Pararoseomonas sp. SCSIO 73927: one gene and its partner. The protein of the gene in region 1 interacts with the protein of each later gene in a pairwise test. Links are inferred from orthologs where the notes say so. Each region holds a gene or a part of one and is shown on either strand. Other genes may lie near its edges.

Region 1 (7,594 bases):
CCCGAAACCCTCCACCGGCGGCGTGCCGCCGGGGCAACTCACCATACGCAGGGGGTGGGCAGGGGGCAAGGCGCTGTGTGCGGCAGGACACACCGGCGGGCGAAGCGCCCCGTTTCCCTCCGTCACGCTTCAACCGCAATCCCGGTGCTACGATGTGCCGGTGATGCGGCGCATCGGGGGATGCGCCGAACGTACCGGGGATTGGGGGCTTGAGGGGGATGGGACCGACTCTTCCGCGCCGCGGCCTGCTGGTCGCCGCGCTCGCCGCGCTGGCGGCACCCGGCCTGGCGGCCGCCGAATCGGCGAGCCTGGGCGGGGATGGCGGGGCCGCCCGCTTGGTTCTGCCCGGCGCCGCCGGTAGCGCCTGGCGCCTGACCGCCGCTTCCCGGCCAGCGCGCCTAGTCCTCAGCCTGCCCAGCCACGACTGGGAGGGGCCGCGGAGCCTGCACGGCGCCGGCCCCGTCCGCGCCGCGAGCTGGGACGCCCGCGCCCGGCGGCTGGTGATCGACCTTTCCGGCCCCGTGGCGATGCCGGATGTCTCGAGGGAAGGGGGGGCGCTCGTCCTCTCTATCCGCCCGGGGCCTGCCGCCGCCTTCGCGCGCATGGCCGGGCCCGGCCGCCCGATCGCCACGGGCCAGGGGGCGCCGCGCCCTGTGGTGGTGCTGGACCCCGGCCATGGCGGCAAGGACCCCGGCACCATCGGCGCCACCGGCACCTATGAGAAGCGCATCGTCCTCGCCGCCGCGCAGGAGATGAAGCGGCGGCTGGAGGCGGGCGGGCGGTGCCGCGTCCTCCTCACCCGTAGTCGCGACACCTTCGTGCCGCTGGCCCGGCGGGTGGAGTTCGCCCGCCGCAGCCGGGCGGTGCTCTTCGTCTCCATCCACGCGGATTCCGCGCCCGGCGCGCGGGGCGCGAGCGTCTACACCCTCTCGGAGACCGCCTCCGACGCGCTCTCGGCCGCGCTCGCCCGGCGGGAGAACGCGGCGGATTCGGCCGGCGGGCTGAACCTGCCCCCCGTGCCGGCGGACGTGCAGCGCATCCTCCTCAGCCTCGTGCGGCAGGAGACGCGGCAGGGCTCCGCACGGCTGGCGGGCATGGCGGTCAGCGCGCTGCGCCCGCGCGTGCCGCTGCTGCCGAACACCCACCGCCAGGCCGCCTTCGCCGTGCTGAAGTCGCCCGACGTGCCCTCCATGCTGGTGGAGATCGGCTTCCTCTCGGACCGGCGGGACGAGGCGCAGCTGAAGCGGCCGGAGCACCGGGCGGTGGTGGCCGCCGCCCTCGCTGGGGCGGTGGAGGACTACCTGGAGCGCCCGGGGCTGGGCGTGGCCTCCGTGGGATAGGGGGAGGGCACCATGGCACCGGGGCCACAGGGGCGGGGGAACCGCCGGGCCGGGAAAACCGGGGCGCCGCGGGCGGGTTGAACGCCCTGATCCCCGCGCGGGGGTGGGGCGACGCACCGGCGGGGGCGGCCTTCCGCCATCCGGTGCTAGGGAGAGGGTTGGCAAAAGGGGCACGGGCCTGTCATTCGCCCCCGCGCCGCGCCAGTTGCTAGATGAGTGTCGAGGCCGCCCCGGATGGTGGTGGCCATGAGGATGGGAATGGCTTCCAGAGATCTCCGCGCCGAACGCCCCCTGGTGGGCGAGCGCCGCCCCCGGGACGGCTCCGCTCCCGCGGACCACAACGGGGATCCCATGGACATCCCGCCGGTGCCGCCCGCGCGCCCGGCCCGGAAGCGGGAGCGCCCGCGCCGGGGGATCTGGCTGCGGCGCACCGCCGGCTTCGTCGTCGCCGTCGGGATGATCGGCGTGATCTTCGGCTCCATCGCTGCCTACGGCGTGTGGCGCACCGCCACCGCGGACCTGCCGGACCACGCCTGGCTGTCGGACTACCAGCCGCCGCAGATGTCGCGCATCTACGCCGCCGACAGCCGGCTGATGGCGGAGATGGCGCTGGAGCGCCGCGTCTTCGTGCCGATCGCGGCCATTCCCCGGCGCGTGCAGCAGGCCTTCGTCTCGGCGGAGGACCAGCGGTTCTGGGACCACCACGGCGTCGATCCCATCGGCATCGCGCGCGCGGTGATGACGAACCTGGAGCAGATGGGAACGGGGCGGCGCGCCGGCGGCGCCTCCACCATCACCCAGCAGGTCGCGAAGAACATGCTGGTGGGCGCGGACCGCACCATCATGCGCAAGATCCGGGAGGCCATCCTGGCGCACCGCCTGGAGCAGGCGATGAGCAAGGAGCGCATTCTCGAGATCTACCTGAACGAGATCTTCCTCGGCGCCCAGGCCTACGGCGTGGCCGCCGCCGCGCAGAACTACTTCAACAAGGGCCTGGACGAGCTGACGCTGGGCGAGACCGCCTTTCTGGCGGTGCTGCCCAAGGCGCCGAACAACTACAACCCCGCCCGCTTCCCAGAGGCCGCGAAGGCCCGGCGCGACTGGGTGCTGGACCGCATGGTGGAGGACGGGGCCGTCACTCGGCAGGAAGCCGATGCGGCCAAGCAGGAGCCGATCCAGTACCGCGGCCGCGCCCGGCCGGACATGGTGGCGGTGGGCCAGTACTTCACCGAGGAGGTGCGCCGCGACCTGAACGCCCGCTTCGGGCCGGAGCAGACGACCATGGGCGGCCTCGTGGTCCGCACCTCCATGGACCCGAAGCTGCAGGACGCCACCGAGAGGGCGTTGCGCAACCACCTGATGGCCTATGACCGCCGCCGCGGCGCCTGGCGCGGCGCGGTGACGAAGGTCTCCGCCGCCCCGGCCGACTGGATGCCGGCGCTGGAGGGCGTGCAGCGCGTCTCCGGCATGCTGCCGGAGTGGCGCCTGGCCGTGGTGCTGGAGGTGGGCGCGCGCGAGGCCCGGCTGGGCTGGGCCGAGCGCCCCGGCGGCCCCCGCTCCCCCGCCCAGCCGCGCGAGGGCCGGCTGGCGATGGAGGACGTGGCGTGGAGCCGCGTGCAGCGCGAGGGAACCCGCGCGGTCGGCGCCCGCCGCATGGCCGATATCGTGACCCCCGGCGACGTGGTGATGGTGGAGACGGTCGGCGGCAATCAGGCGGCGGCGCAGGGCCGCGCCCCGGCGCGGGAGCGGCTGGCGCTGCGCCAGATGCCGCAGGTGGAGGGCGCGGTGGTCGCGCTCGATCCCGCCACGGGCCGCGTGCTGGCCATGTCCGGCGGCTTCAACTTCGACCGGTCCTGGTTCAACCGCGCCACCCAGGCGATGCGGCAGCCCGGATCGTCCTTCAAGCCCTTCGTCTATGTCACGGCGCTGGAGCAGGGCATCCCGCCGAACCAGCAGCTGCTGGACGCGCCTTTCGAGATGGCGACGCCTCAGGGCGTCTGGCGCCCCGGCAACTACAGCGGCAACTCCAACGGCTGGGTGACCATGCGCACCGCCGTGGAGAAGTCCCTGAACCAGGTGACGGTGCGGCTGGCGCAGGAGATCGGCATCGACAAGGTGGCCGAGACCGCCCGGCGCTTCGGGGTGATCCCGAACATGCCGCGCGTCCTCTCCATGTCGCTCGGCGCCGGAGAGACGACGGTGATGCGGATGGCCGCCGGCTACGCCTCCTTCGCCAATGGCGGCAGGCGGGTGGAGCCGAGCCTCATCGACAGCGTGCAGGACCGCTTCGGCCACGTGGTCTGGCGCAACGACGCCCGGCGCTGCGTGGGCTGCGACCGCGACGTCGCCGCCGGCCCGCCCCAGCTGGAGGACCAGCGGCCGCAGGTGGTGGACCCGATCGCGGCCTATCAGATGGTCTCCATCCTGCAGGGCGCGACCACGCGCGGCACGGGCGTGGCGGCGGCCAAGGGCCTGAACCGCCCCGTGGCGGGCAAGACGGGCACGACGAACGACTACTTCGACAACTGGTTCGTCGGCTTCACGCCGGACATCGTGGTGGCGGTGTGGGTGGGCTTCGACGACCCGCACAGCCTCGGCGAGGGCGAGACGGGCGGCGGCAACGCGGCCCCGATCTTCAACGAGGTGGTGCAGGCGGCGCTGGCCGACAGCCCGCCCGTGCCCTTCCGCGCCCCGCCCGGGGTGGCCCTGGTCCGCGTCTCCACGAGCAACGGCCAGTCCATCCTGGAGCCCTTCAGGCCCGGCACGGAGAGCGCGGCCCGGCCGCCGATGGGCGGCAATGTCGGCTCCGGCGGCGGCGGGGGCGACGGTGCCTATGGCGGGGGCGGCGGATCGGGCGGGGCCACGGCCTCCGCCGTGGACAGCAGCCTGGGCGGGCTCTACTAGGTCGGGCCAGGATGCCCCATCTCGGGGGCGTCCCATCCTGGATGGGGCGCCCCTTTCACTTTCGAGAGGATCGGATCGGCGGTTCGCGCGGTCCGACTGGATCTGCCGAACCATGCGTGCCGATGCCGAGGGCCTGAAGGCCCAGATCGCCGACAGCGTCGCCCTGCTGCGCCGCCACCTGAACTGGGACGCCGCCACCGTGCGCCTGCACGAGCTGAACGCGCGCGCCGAGGACCCCTCCCTCTGGAACGACGCCGCCGAGGCGCAGAAGCTGATGCGCGAGCGCACGCGCCTGTCCGACCAGATCGACGGCGTGAAGAGGCTGGAGGGGGACGTTCAGGACGCGCTGGACCTGATCGAGCTGGCCGAGGCAGAGGATGATGGCGGCACCGCCGACGCCGCCGTGGCCGACCTGCACCGCCTGGCCGCGGAGGCGAAGCGGCGCGAGATCGAGAGCCTGCTCTCCGGCGAGGCCGATGCCAACGACGCCTATGTGGAGGTGAACTCCGGCGCCGGCGGCACGGACGCGCAGGACTGGGCGGAGATGATGCTCCGCATGTACACGCGCTGGGCCGAGGCGAAGGGCTACAAGGTCGCGATCACCGAGCAGAGCGAGGGTGACGAGGCCGGGATCAAGTCCGCCACCATCCAGGTCTCCGGTCCCAATGCCTATGGCTGGCTGAAGACCGAGATGGGCGTGCACCGGCTTGTCCGCATCTCGCCCTTCGGCGGCAACGACAAGCGGCAGACGAGCTTCGCCTCCGTCTACGTCTACCCCGTGATCGACGACAAGATTCAGGTGGACATCAACCCTGCCGACCTGCGCACCGACACCTTCCGCGCATCGGGCGCCGGCGGCCAGCACGTGAACAAGACGGAATCCGGCGTGCGCTTCACCCATATCCCGACGGGGATCGTGGTGGCCTCCACCCAGGACCGGTCCCAGCACCGCAACCGCGCCATCGCGATGGATATGCTGCGCGCCCGCCTCTACGAGCTGGAGCTGCAGAAGCGCGAGGCGGTCTCCGCAGCCACCGAGGCGGGGAAGACCGATATCGGCTGGGGCCACCAGATCCGGTCCTACGTGCTGCAGCCCTACCAGATGGTGAAGGACCTGCGGACGGGGGTGGAGAAGGGCAACCCGGCCGCCGTGCTCGACGGCGACCTGGACGAGTTCATGGCGGCGGCACTCGCCACCCGCGTGGGCGCCACGCGGTCCGAGGCGAGCGCCAGCGCGCGCTGATCGGGTGGGCGTGAACCCCGTCGCGATCGTCTTCTGGGGTTTCATGATCGGCGTGCCGGCGCTTGCCACCACCGCGCTGGTCCGCGCCCGCCTGCGGCAGCGGGGTTGGGTGCGGGCGGAGGCGCGCGGGGTTGATCCCGAGGACCCGTCCAACCCCCACGGGCGCGGCTACGACGTGGCTTTCCAAGGACCATCCGGCCCCGTCACCGCGACCCTGAGCGGCCCGCGTCCGGCCCAGCGCAACGCCCCGCATCGCGGGGAGGCGGTCCTCGTCGCCTACGACCCGGCCGACCCGCGCCGGGTGGAGCTGGTCGGCCCCTGGCAGCGGGGCCTGCTGGTGGTCTGGCCGACGGTCCTGGGACTGGTCCTCCTCGGATTCCTCCTTTGGCTGAGGTCGCGGCCGTGAGCCGCCCGCAGGACCTGCACGATCCCGGCGGCAAGGTGCGCCTGAAGATCGGCGCCGAGGTGGTGAGCCGCGCGGAGTTCTCCCCCGATGGCCGTTACCGCACCGTGCTGGAACGCCGCTGGGACGGGCTGCCCTTCGGATCCCCCGGTGTCTGCGCCTGGATCATGATGAACCCCAGCACGGCGGACGAGACGGTGGACGACCCCACCGTACGCCGCGCGCGGGACTTCACGCGCCGCTGGGGCTTCGGGGCCATGGTGGTGCTGAACGCCTTCGCCCTGCGCGCCACGAAGCCTGCCATGCTGCTGGAGGCGGAGGACCCGGTGGGGCCGGGGAACGACGCGGCGATCGCCGAATGGGCGGGGCGGGCGGAACGGCTGGTCGTCGCCTGGGGCCTGCCGCCGAAGCCGCTGCGCTGGCGCGCGGCGCAGCTGGCCGCGCTGCTGGGGGCGGCGGGCGCGAGGCCGCTGGCGCTGAAGGTGACGGCGGATGGCCAGCCCGGCCATCCCCTCTACATCGCCGGCACAACCGAACCGGTGCCCTGGCCCTGATCCGCGGGGCCGCAGCCGACAAGCCGTGACTGGACGCGGCGCCGGGCCGTGGTCCAGGCTTCCCCCAGAAAAGAAGAGGGGAGGGAACCATGATCCGTAGGCGCGAGCTTCTCGCGGGCCTGGGCGCGGCGGCGATGCCCGTCGCCGCCGGCGCGCAGGAAGGCTACCCGAACCGTCCCATCACCATGATGGTCGGCTTCGCCCCGGGCGGCGGCACCGACATCGTCTCCCGCATGCTTGGCCCGCGCATCCAGGAGGAGCTGGGCCAGCCCATCACGGTGGAGAACCGCCCTGGCGCCAGCGGGACCCTCGCCGCCGGCGTCGTCGCGCGGGCGAGGCCGGACGGGTACACGCTGCTGACCGGGACGGTCAGCACGCAGTGCACCGTGGCGCCGCTGATGCGGCCGCCGCCCTACGACCAGCTGCGCGACTTCACCCCGATCATGCTGGTGGGCACCCTGCCGCTGGTGATGGTCGTGCGGGCCGAGAACCCGGCGCGCGACATCGCCGGGCTTGTCCGCTACGCCGAAACTCGCCCGGACGGGCTGAACTACGGCACGTCAGGCGTGGCCAGCCAGCAGCACCTGTCGAGCGAGCTGATGGCCCGCCGCACCGGCATGCGGATGACCCACATCCCCTTCCGCGGCACCGGCCAGTCCGTGAACGCTCTGCTGGCGGGGGATGTGGACGTGAACATCGACACCCTCGCCACCTACCTGCCCTATATCCGGGATGGGCGGATGCGGGCGCTGGCCACCACCCTGCCGCAGCGCGCCACCGCCCTGCCGGAGACGCCCACCGTGCAGGAGCAGGGCTTCGCCGGCTACGACATGTCCGTCTGGTACATGGTGCTCGGCCCGGCCGGGCTGCCGCCGGAGGCGCTGCGGCGGCTGGAGCGGGCCTATGCCCGCACCCTGGAGGATCCCGGCATCAACCGCCGGCTGGTGGAGGCGGGCTACATCCCCGGCGGCGGCACGGCGGCGGCGGCGGCCGAGCTGGTGCGGCGCGACGCCGAGCGCCTGGGGCGGCTGGTGCAGGAGGCCGGGATCAGGCTGGAATAGCGGCGGCCACCGCCCGCCCCACCGCCGCCAGCGCGGCGTTGCGGGCGGCCAGCGGCGCCGCGCTCCCGGTCAGGTAGGCCGCGACGAGG
Region 2 (7,344 bases), 870 kb from region 1 along the record:
TGTCGCTGCGCTTCCCGATCGGGGGAGGCGGGGCGTGAGCGGCGCGGACCTCTCCCGGCCGCGCGTGCTGGTGGTGGATGACGAGGCGCAGATCCACCGCTTCCTCGGCCCCGCCCTCGCCGCCTCGGGCTATGAGCCGTTGCGGGCGGAGAATGCGGCGGAGGGGCTGCGCCTGGCCGCCTCCTTCGCCCCCGCAGCCATCCTGCTCGACCTCGGCCTGCCCGACCTGGACGGGCAGGCGGTGATCCCCCGGCTGCGCGGCTTCACGGAGGCGCCGATCATCGTCCTCTCCGCCCGGGACAGGGAGGAGGGCAAGGTGGCCGCCCTGGATGCCGGGGCGGACGACTACGTGGAGAAGCCCTTCGCGCTGGGAGAGCTGCTGGCGCGGCTCCGGGCCGCGCTGCGCCGGGCCGCGGCGCGCGGCGGGGGCGCGACGGAGGCGGTGATCCGGGTGGGGCCGCTGGAGGTGGACCTGGCCGGCCGCATGGCGAGGCTGAACGACGCGCACCTGCGGCTGACGCCGCGCGAGTGGGCCCTGCTGGCCGCCCTGGCGCGTGCGGGGGCCGGCCGGGTGGTGACGCAGCGCCAGCTTCTTCTCGCCGTTTGGGGGCCGGGGCACGCGGAGGATGCGCAGTACCTGCGCGTCTATATCGGGCACCTCCGCCAGAAGCTTGGCGAGGCGGCGGGGCTGATCCGGACGGAGCCGGGCGTGGGCTATAGGCTGGGATCGGCGGAGTAGGGGCTGGGCCGGGAACGCTTTCCGAGGCCCTCGCCGTGCTAGACCAAGCGCGAGAGCAGGCATCGAGCAACTGCCCGAAAACTGCGCCGACGTCGAAAGAGAGGTAAGATGCGATGGTGGGCGCACTAGGGCTCGAACCTAGGACCCGCTGATTAAGAGTCAGCTGCTCTACCAACTGAGCTATGCGCCCATCGCATCGTCGTCCCGGAGGGAAGCGCTGGGCGCCGCCGTCCGGGAGGCGCCTTCTACCGGATCGGGCGAGGAGGTCAACCCCTTTCGCACCGGCGAGACCGGTTGTTGCCCCTCCGGGACGAAGGCGCTGCCTAGTCTCGTGCCGCGGCGAACTCCACATCGCGGTGGACATAGGCGCTGCCAAGCAGCCCGAAGCCCAGCATCACCGTCAGCACGGCGGAGCCGCCATGGCTGATCAGCGGCAGAGGCACGCCGCCCACGGGGATGCTGCCCGTCACCATGGCGATGTTCACGAAGACGTAGAGGAAGAAGTTCGTCCCCAGCCCGAGGGCCAGCAGCCGCCCGAACTGGTGGCGGCAGCGCAGCGCCGTGAGCAGCGCGAAGATGATGACCAGCGCCAGCAGCCCCAGCGTGCCGAGCGCGCCGACAAGCCCGAACTCCTCCGCGATCATGGTGAAGATGAAGTCCGTCTGCTTCTCCGGCAGGAAGTTCAGGTGGCCCTGGGTGCCCTGCAGGAACCCCTTCCCCCACATGCCGCCGGAGCCCAGCGCAATCTTGGACTGGATAATGTTGTAGCCCGCGCCCAGCGGGTCGCTCTCCGGGTCCATGAAGGTCGTGATCCGGGCCTTCTGATAGTCGTGCAGCCGCTCATAGGCGATGGGGGCGGCGAAGCCGACGCCCGCGAAGAGGATGGCGAACTTCCACCACCGCACCCCGGCCGCCCAGAACATCGCGCCCCCGATCATGCAGGTGATGAGGGCCGTGCCGAGATTCGGCTGCTTCAGGATCAGCGCCACCGGCACCAGCACGGCCAGGGCCGGGGGGATAAGGAAGAGCGGGTTGCCCATCCGCTCCCAGCTCGCCCGGTGGAACCAGTGGGCCAGGGCGAGGCAAAGCATGATCTTCATCAGCTCGGAGGGCTGGAGCTGGATGGGGCCGACATCAATCCACCGCTGCGCCCCCTTCCCCACATTGCCGTGGACGAGCACGAGAACCAGCAGAGCCACGCCGACGGCGTAGCCCACCCAGGCGAAGCGGGCGATCACCCGGATGTCGACCAGGGAGAGGGACAGCATGATGACCAGCCCGAAGCCGAAGCGCAGCGCGTGCTTGCTGGCATAGGCGTCCGGCGTGCCACCGCCGGCGGAGTAGAGAGCGACGTAGCCGATCGCCGCCACCCCGCAGAGGACCAGGACGAAGAGCCAGGGGATCTGCCACAGCTTCTCAAGGATGCCGAAGCTGTGCTGCCTCATCAGCAGCCGGCGCTCATACACGGCCGGTTCGCGCAGCATCATGGCGGGGATGTCCCCTTCACGGGTTCCGGGGCGGCGCCGCCTCCGCCACCCGGGCGGGCGGGGCGTTCACCGGCTGGCGGAAGCGGTTGATGGTGTCGGCCATGATGTCGCGCGCGATCGGCGCCGCGGCGCCGGAGCCGGAGGAGCCGTGCTCCACGATGACCGTGACCACGTATTGCGGGTTATCGTAGGGCGCGTAGGCGACGAAGAGCGCATGGGGCCGCCACTCCCGCGGCATGGCTTCCACCCGGAAGCCGCGTTCCCGCTGCTCCCGGCTCACGCGGCGGACCTGGGTGCTGCCGGTCTTGCCGGCCATCTGCCCCATACCTCCCGGCAGCGCGGCGGCCTTGGCGGTGCCGCCGGTCTCGTTCACCACGGCCCACATCCCCTCCCGCACCACGCGCAGGTCGCGCTCGGGGATGCCGAGGGAGGGCCAGTCCTCCGGCCGTACACCCTTCACCGGGCGGCCGCCGATGCTGCGCGTCAGGTGCGGCTGCACCGCGCGCCCCGTGGCCAGCCGGGCTGTCATGGTGGCGAGAGAGAGCGGGGTGAGCTGGTAGAAGCCCTGGCCGATGCCGTGCACCACCGTGTCCCCAAGGTTCCAGGGCTTGCCCTGGGCCTGCCGCCAGGCGCGGGTGGGCACGTGGCCGCGCCGGGCGCCTGGTAGCTCAATCTCCAGGTCCACGCCGAGGCCGAAGCGATTCGCCATGGCCGCGATCCGGTCGATGCCCGTGCGCTTGGCCATCTCGTAGAAGTAGCAGTCGCAGGAGTTCTTGATGCCCCCCCGCATGTCCACGCTGCCATGGCCGTACTTGGACCAGCAATGGAAGCGCGTGTCGCCCAGGTCGTAGTAACCCGGGCAGGCCACACGGTCCCCCGGAGTGCAGACCTTCGCCTCCAGCGCCGCCAGCGCCACGATCATCTTGAAGGTGGAGCCGGGCGCGTAGAGGCCGTTGGTGCACTTGTTGATCAGCGGCGTCTGGCGCCTGCTCGTCCACTCCCGCCACTGGGCGGCGGAGACGCCGGCGTTGAACAGGTTGGGGTCGAAGGAGGGCTGGGTGGCCATGGCCAGCACCTCGCCGGTGCGGGCGTCCAGCACCACGGCGCTCGTCCCCTCCTCGCAGCGGGCGCGGACGGTGCGCTGCAGCTCCGAATCCACGCTGATCGCCACGTCCTGGCCGGGCTGGCCCTCGCGCCGGTCCAGCTCCCGGATCACCCGGCCCACGGCGTTCACCTCCAGCCGGATGGAGCCGGCGCGGCCGCGCAGGGTCTTGTCGTGGAACCGCTCGATCCCGGCGCGGCCGACGCGGATGCCCGGCAGCTCCAGCAGCGGGTCCTCGCCCATGTCCGCCTCGGCCGGGGGGGCGACGTAGCCCACGATATGGGCCAGGTGCTCCTTCTCCGGGTATTCCCGGGTGGTGCCGACATCGACCGAGATGCCCGGCAGGTCCGGCGCGTTCACCTCGATCCGCGCCATCTCCTCCCAGGAGAGGAACTCGCGCAGGGTCACCGGGATGAAGCGGCGGCGGCGGCGCACCTCCCGCTCGATCCGGGTGCGCTCCGCGTCCGTCAGGGGCACGATCTTGCTGAAGGTGTCCAGCACGGCCGGCACGTCGCGCGCGTCCTCGGCCACGATGAGGGCGCGCCAGTTCAGCTGGCTGCCCGCGATCACCTTCCCCTCCCGGTCCAGCACCCGGCCGCGCGGCGGGGCGACGAGCCGGGCGGAGATGCGGTTCTCCTCCGCGAGAGTCGCGTAGCGCTCCCCCTCCTCCACCTGCAGCTTGTTCAGCCGGTATCCCAGGAAGCCCAGCGCCCCGAGCTGGATGCCGCCGAGCATCAGGGCGCGGCGGGTGAAGACGCCCCGCCGCGCCTCCTCCTCCTTCCTGGCCGCGCTCACGCGAGCCCCTCCGCCCGCTGCATGCCCCGGTGCGCCAGGCTCATCGGCCAGGCGAGGATCGGGTAGAGGCCGACGGCCAGCCAGAACCCCGCGAAGGCGGGGGGCGTCGGGGGCAGGTGCCAGCCCAGCAGGGCCTGCAACAGGTAGCCGAGCCCGACCGCGAGGACCGCGAAGCCGCAATAGGCCAGCCACACCAGGGGAAAGGACTGCTTTGCCAGCGCCCGCCGCACCCGCAGTGCCGCGCCGTGGACGAGGAGCAGGGTCAGCACGCCGATGCCGAGCGGGCTGAAGCCCAGCAGGTCCTGCAGCAGCCCCAGGCCAAAGACCGCCGGGGCCGGCATGGAGGCCGGGCGGAACAGGCTCCAGAAGAACACCCCGGCCAGGGCCACCGCCGGCACCAGGGTCGGCAGCCCCACCGGCGCGGCGGCGAGGACCATCGCCGCCACGGTGGAGACGCTGGGCGCGGCCGCTCGGGCCAGCGCGTCCAGCCGTGCCAGCAGGCCGGGGGCCGAGGCGGGGCGGCCGCGGCGCGTCATCCACATGCCCTGGCGCCCCTAGTGCCGCGGCCGGACGGAGGGGTCCGGGCGCGTGACGGCCTCCGGCGGCAGGATGCCGGCGAGGCCGAACTCGAAGATCCGCAGCAGGTCCAGCCGGTCCAGCCGGGCATAGAGCTCGACCTCCGGCCAGCCCGTCTCGCCGAGATGGACGATGCCGACCGGCAGCCCGGCCGGGAAGGTGGCGGATTCGGCGGAGGTGACCACGCGATCCCCTTCCTGCGGCTGCATCCCCGAGGGCCAATGCTGCAGCCGCGGCCGGGCGCCGTTGGTGCCTACCATCATGGCCCGCGCCCGCGAGCCTTCCAGCACCACGGGAATGCGGCTGTTCATGTCCGTCACCAGCAGGATGCGGGCGGAGCGGGAACCCACCTCCGACACCCGCCCGGCCAGGCCGCGCTCGTCCAGCGCCACCTGCCCCTTCTGCACCTGGAGGAAGGGGCCGGTCGCGATCAGCACGGCCTTGGCATAGGTGCCGCCGGCGTCGGCCACCACGCGGGCGGTGTGGAACTGCGGGGCAGGGTCCGGCACGAAGGTGAGCTGCCGGCGCAGTAGGGCGTTCTCCGCCTCCAGCGCCAGGGCGGCGGCCTGCCAGCGGTGCAGACGGTCGTTCTCCTCGCGCAGCCGGGCCGTTTCCTGCCGCAGGTTCAGCAGGCCCTGGACCTCCGCGACGGTCCCCCGCACCGCCCCGATCGGCTCTGCGGCCACGGCGTAGAGGGGGGCGAGCAGGTCGGCCAGCGCCATGCGGGTGCGCTCCACCAGCAGGGTGTCGGCCTTGCCCAGCAGCATCGTCCCGAAGGCGGCCGCGATCAGCACGGGCACGGAGAGCCGGGCCAGGGCCTGGCGGAGCGGGACGCTCAGACGAATCATGCCGATCTCCCCCTCACACTACGCCCTCGGGAACCCCCGGCCCCCTCATCCCGTATACGACGAAACCGCCCTAAAAGGCTGTTCCTGAAGAAATTTAATGGAAGTCCGGGCCGGGCGACTCCCCGTCTTCCACCGCAGGTTAATACATGGAGGAGAGGACGTGGCGAAGTCGCTTCATCTCTTCCAACGCGCGACCCGTGCCGAGGGCTACGCAGGAAAGGGCTTCCTCGGCCACGCTCACCGGCAGCCCCGTCGCCTCGCGAAGAACGTTGTCGAGGCCGTAGAGAAGCGCCCCGCCCCCCGTCAGCACGATGCCCTTGTCCACGATGTCGGCGGCCAGCTCCGGCGGGGTGTTCTCCAGCGCCACCTTCACCGCCTCCACGATCTGGGAGACGGGCTCGGCCAGGCTCTCCGCGATCTGGCGCATGGAGACGTAGACTTCCCGCGGGACGCCGTTCATCAGGTCGCGGCCTTTCACCTCGGTGATCGGGCCCTCCTCCCCCTCCTCCGGGGCGGCGGCGGCGCCGATCTCCATCTTGATGCGCTCGGCCGTGCTCTCCCCGATCAGCAGGTTAAACTGCCGGCGGATGTAGGAGATGATGGCCTCGTCCATCTTGTCCCCGCCCACGCGGACGGAGCGGGCGTAGACGATCCCGCCCAGCGAGATCACCGCCACCTCGGTGGTTCCGCCGCCGATATCCACGATCATGGAGCCGGAGGGCTCCGTCACCGGCAGGCCGGCACCGATCGCGGCCGCCATGGGCTCCTCGATCAGCAGTACCTTCCGGGCGCCGGCGCTCTCCGCGCTCTCCTGGATCGCCCGGCGCTCCACCGCGGTGGAGCCGGAGGGGACGCAGACGATGATCATGGGGGAGGCGAAGGAGCGGCGGTTGTGCACCTTGCGGATGAAGTGCTTGATCATCTCCTCCGCCACCTCGAAGTCGGCGATTACCCCGTCCCGCAGGGGACGGATGGCGGCGATGTTGCCGGGGGTGCGGCCGAGCATCTGCTTCGCCTCCTCCCCCACCGCCAGCACCTGCTTGCGGCCGCGGATATCGGCGATGGCGACGACGGACGGCTCGTTCAGGACGATCCCGCGGCCCTTGACGTAGACCAGGGTATTCGCGGTGCCGAGGTCGATGGCCATGTCGGCGGAGAGGAAGCCGAACAGGCGGGAGAACATGCGGATCGGACCTCAGGGCTGGAACGGGGGCGTCCGGGCGGGACTGGAACGGCCCGGAGCCGGGCGCGGAGGTCACTAGCGGCAAGGAGGGGGCCGCTCAAGCGGGAAACGCCCGCCTCCCCCGTGCACGCCCCGCATGTCGGCGCACATGACAGCCGCGCAACCCGGCCGGGGTGGTCGCGTTCTGGTCGCACAGTTGAAACAACGGGAAAGCAGACCATGCGCAAGTCCACCCTCGCCCTCCTCGCCGTTGCAGGCCTCGGCCTCGGCGCCTGCGGCTACAGCACCGGCGACCGCGCGGTCTCCGGTGGCCTGCTCGGCGCCGGCGCCGGTGCCGGCGTCGCCGCGATCACCGGCGGCAATGCCGGCACGGGCGCCCTGATCGGCGGCGCGGCCGGTGCGGCCGGCGGCGCGCTGACCAGCGGCAACGACGTCAACCTCGGCCGTCCGATCTGGCGCTGAGGTCAGTTCCCGCCCCCTTCCCGGGGGCGTGGCAGGGAAGGGCGTCCCCTCGGGGGCGCCCTTTTTCGTTGCCCGCGCCCCTACGGCATTGCGTGGCGCTGCGGCGGAGGGGTTCCATTCCGCGGCGACTCCGCCGGAAAAGGCGGGCGCCG

Evidence for each region.
Region 2: the proteins of VQH23_RS15040 (region 1) and mrdA interact in binary tests that used the Escherichia coli proteins (3 or more experiments, as listed by UniProt). The link is inferred for Pararoseomonas sp. SCSIO 73927 from one-to-one orthologs.

The regions. Positions count from the first base shown.
Region 1 is NZ_CP146232.1:3,232,323-3,239,916, forward strand. Bases 1,244-4,444 are described here. They hold VQH23_RS15040 (PBP1A family penicillin-binding protein), read left to right. Parts: upstream 1,244-1,598; coding sequence 1,599-4,244; downstream 4,245-4,444. Other genes in these bases: VQH23_RS15035 (N-acetylmuramoyl-L-alanine amidase), read left to right, coding at 1,244-1,340; prfB (peptide chain release factor 2), read left to right, coding at 4,357-4,444. Also shown: more of VQH23_RS15035, read left to right, coding at 219-1,243; more of prfB, read left to right, coding at 4,445-5,487; VQH23_RS15050 (DUF3592 domain-containing protein), read left to right, coding at 5,498-5,893; VQH23_RS15055 (DUF1643 domain-containing protein), read left to right, coding at 5,890-6,444; VQH23_RS15060 (tripartite tricarboxylate transporter substrate binding protein), read left to right, coding at 6,534-7,505; bla (class A beta-lactamase), read right to left, coding at 7,492-7,594. UniProt on the Escherichia coli protein: Cell wall formation. Synthesis of cross-linked peptidoglycan from the lipid intermediates.
Region 2 is NZ_CP146232.1:4,096,603-4,103,946, reverse strand. What follows is about bases 1,654-4,604. They hold mrdA (penicillin-binding protein 2), read right to left. Parts: upstream 4,064-4,604; coding sequence 2,243-4,063; downstream 1,654-2,242. Other genes in these bases: mreD (rod shape-determining protein MreD), read right to left, coding at 4,120-4,604; rodA (rod shape-determining protein RodA), read right to left, coding at 1,654-2,226. Also shown: VQH23_RS19385 (sensor histidine kinase KdpD), read left to right, coding at 1-38; VQH23_RS19380 (response regulator), read left to right, coding at 35-739; more of rodA, read right to left, coding at 1,063-1,653; more of mreD, read right to left, coding at 4,605-4,659; rod shape-determining protein MreC, read right to left, coding at 4,678-5,547; VQH23_RS19350 (rod shape-determining protein), read right to left, coding at 5,687-6,730; VQH23_RS19345 (hypothetical protein), read left to right, coding at 6,950-7,192. UniProt on the Escherichia coli protein: Catalyzes cross-linking of the peptidoglycan cell wall. Responsible for the determination of the rod shape of the cell. Is probably required for lateral peptidoglycan synthesis and maintenance of the correct diameter during lateral and centripetal growth.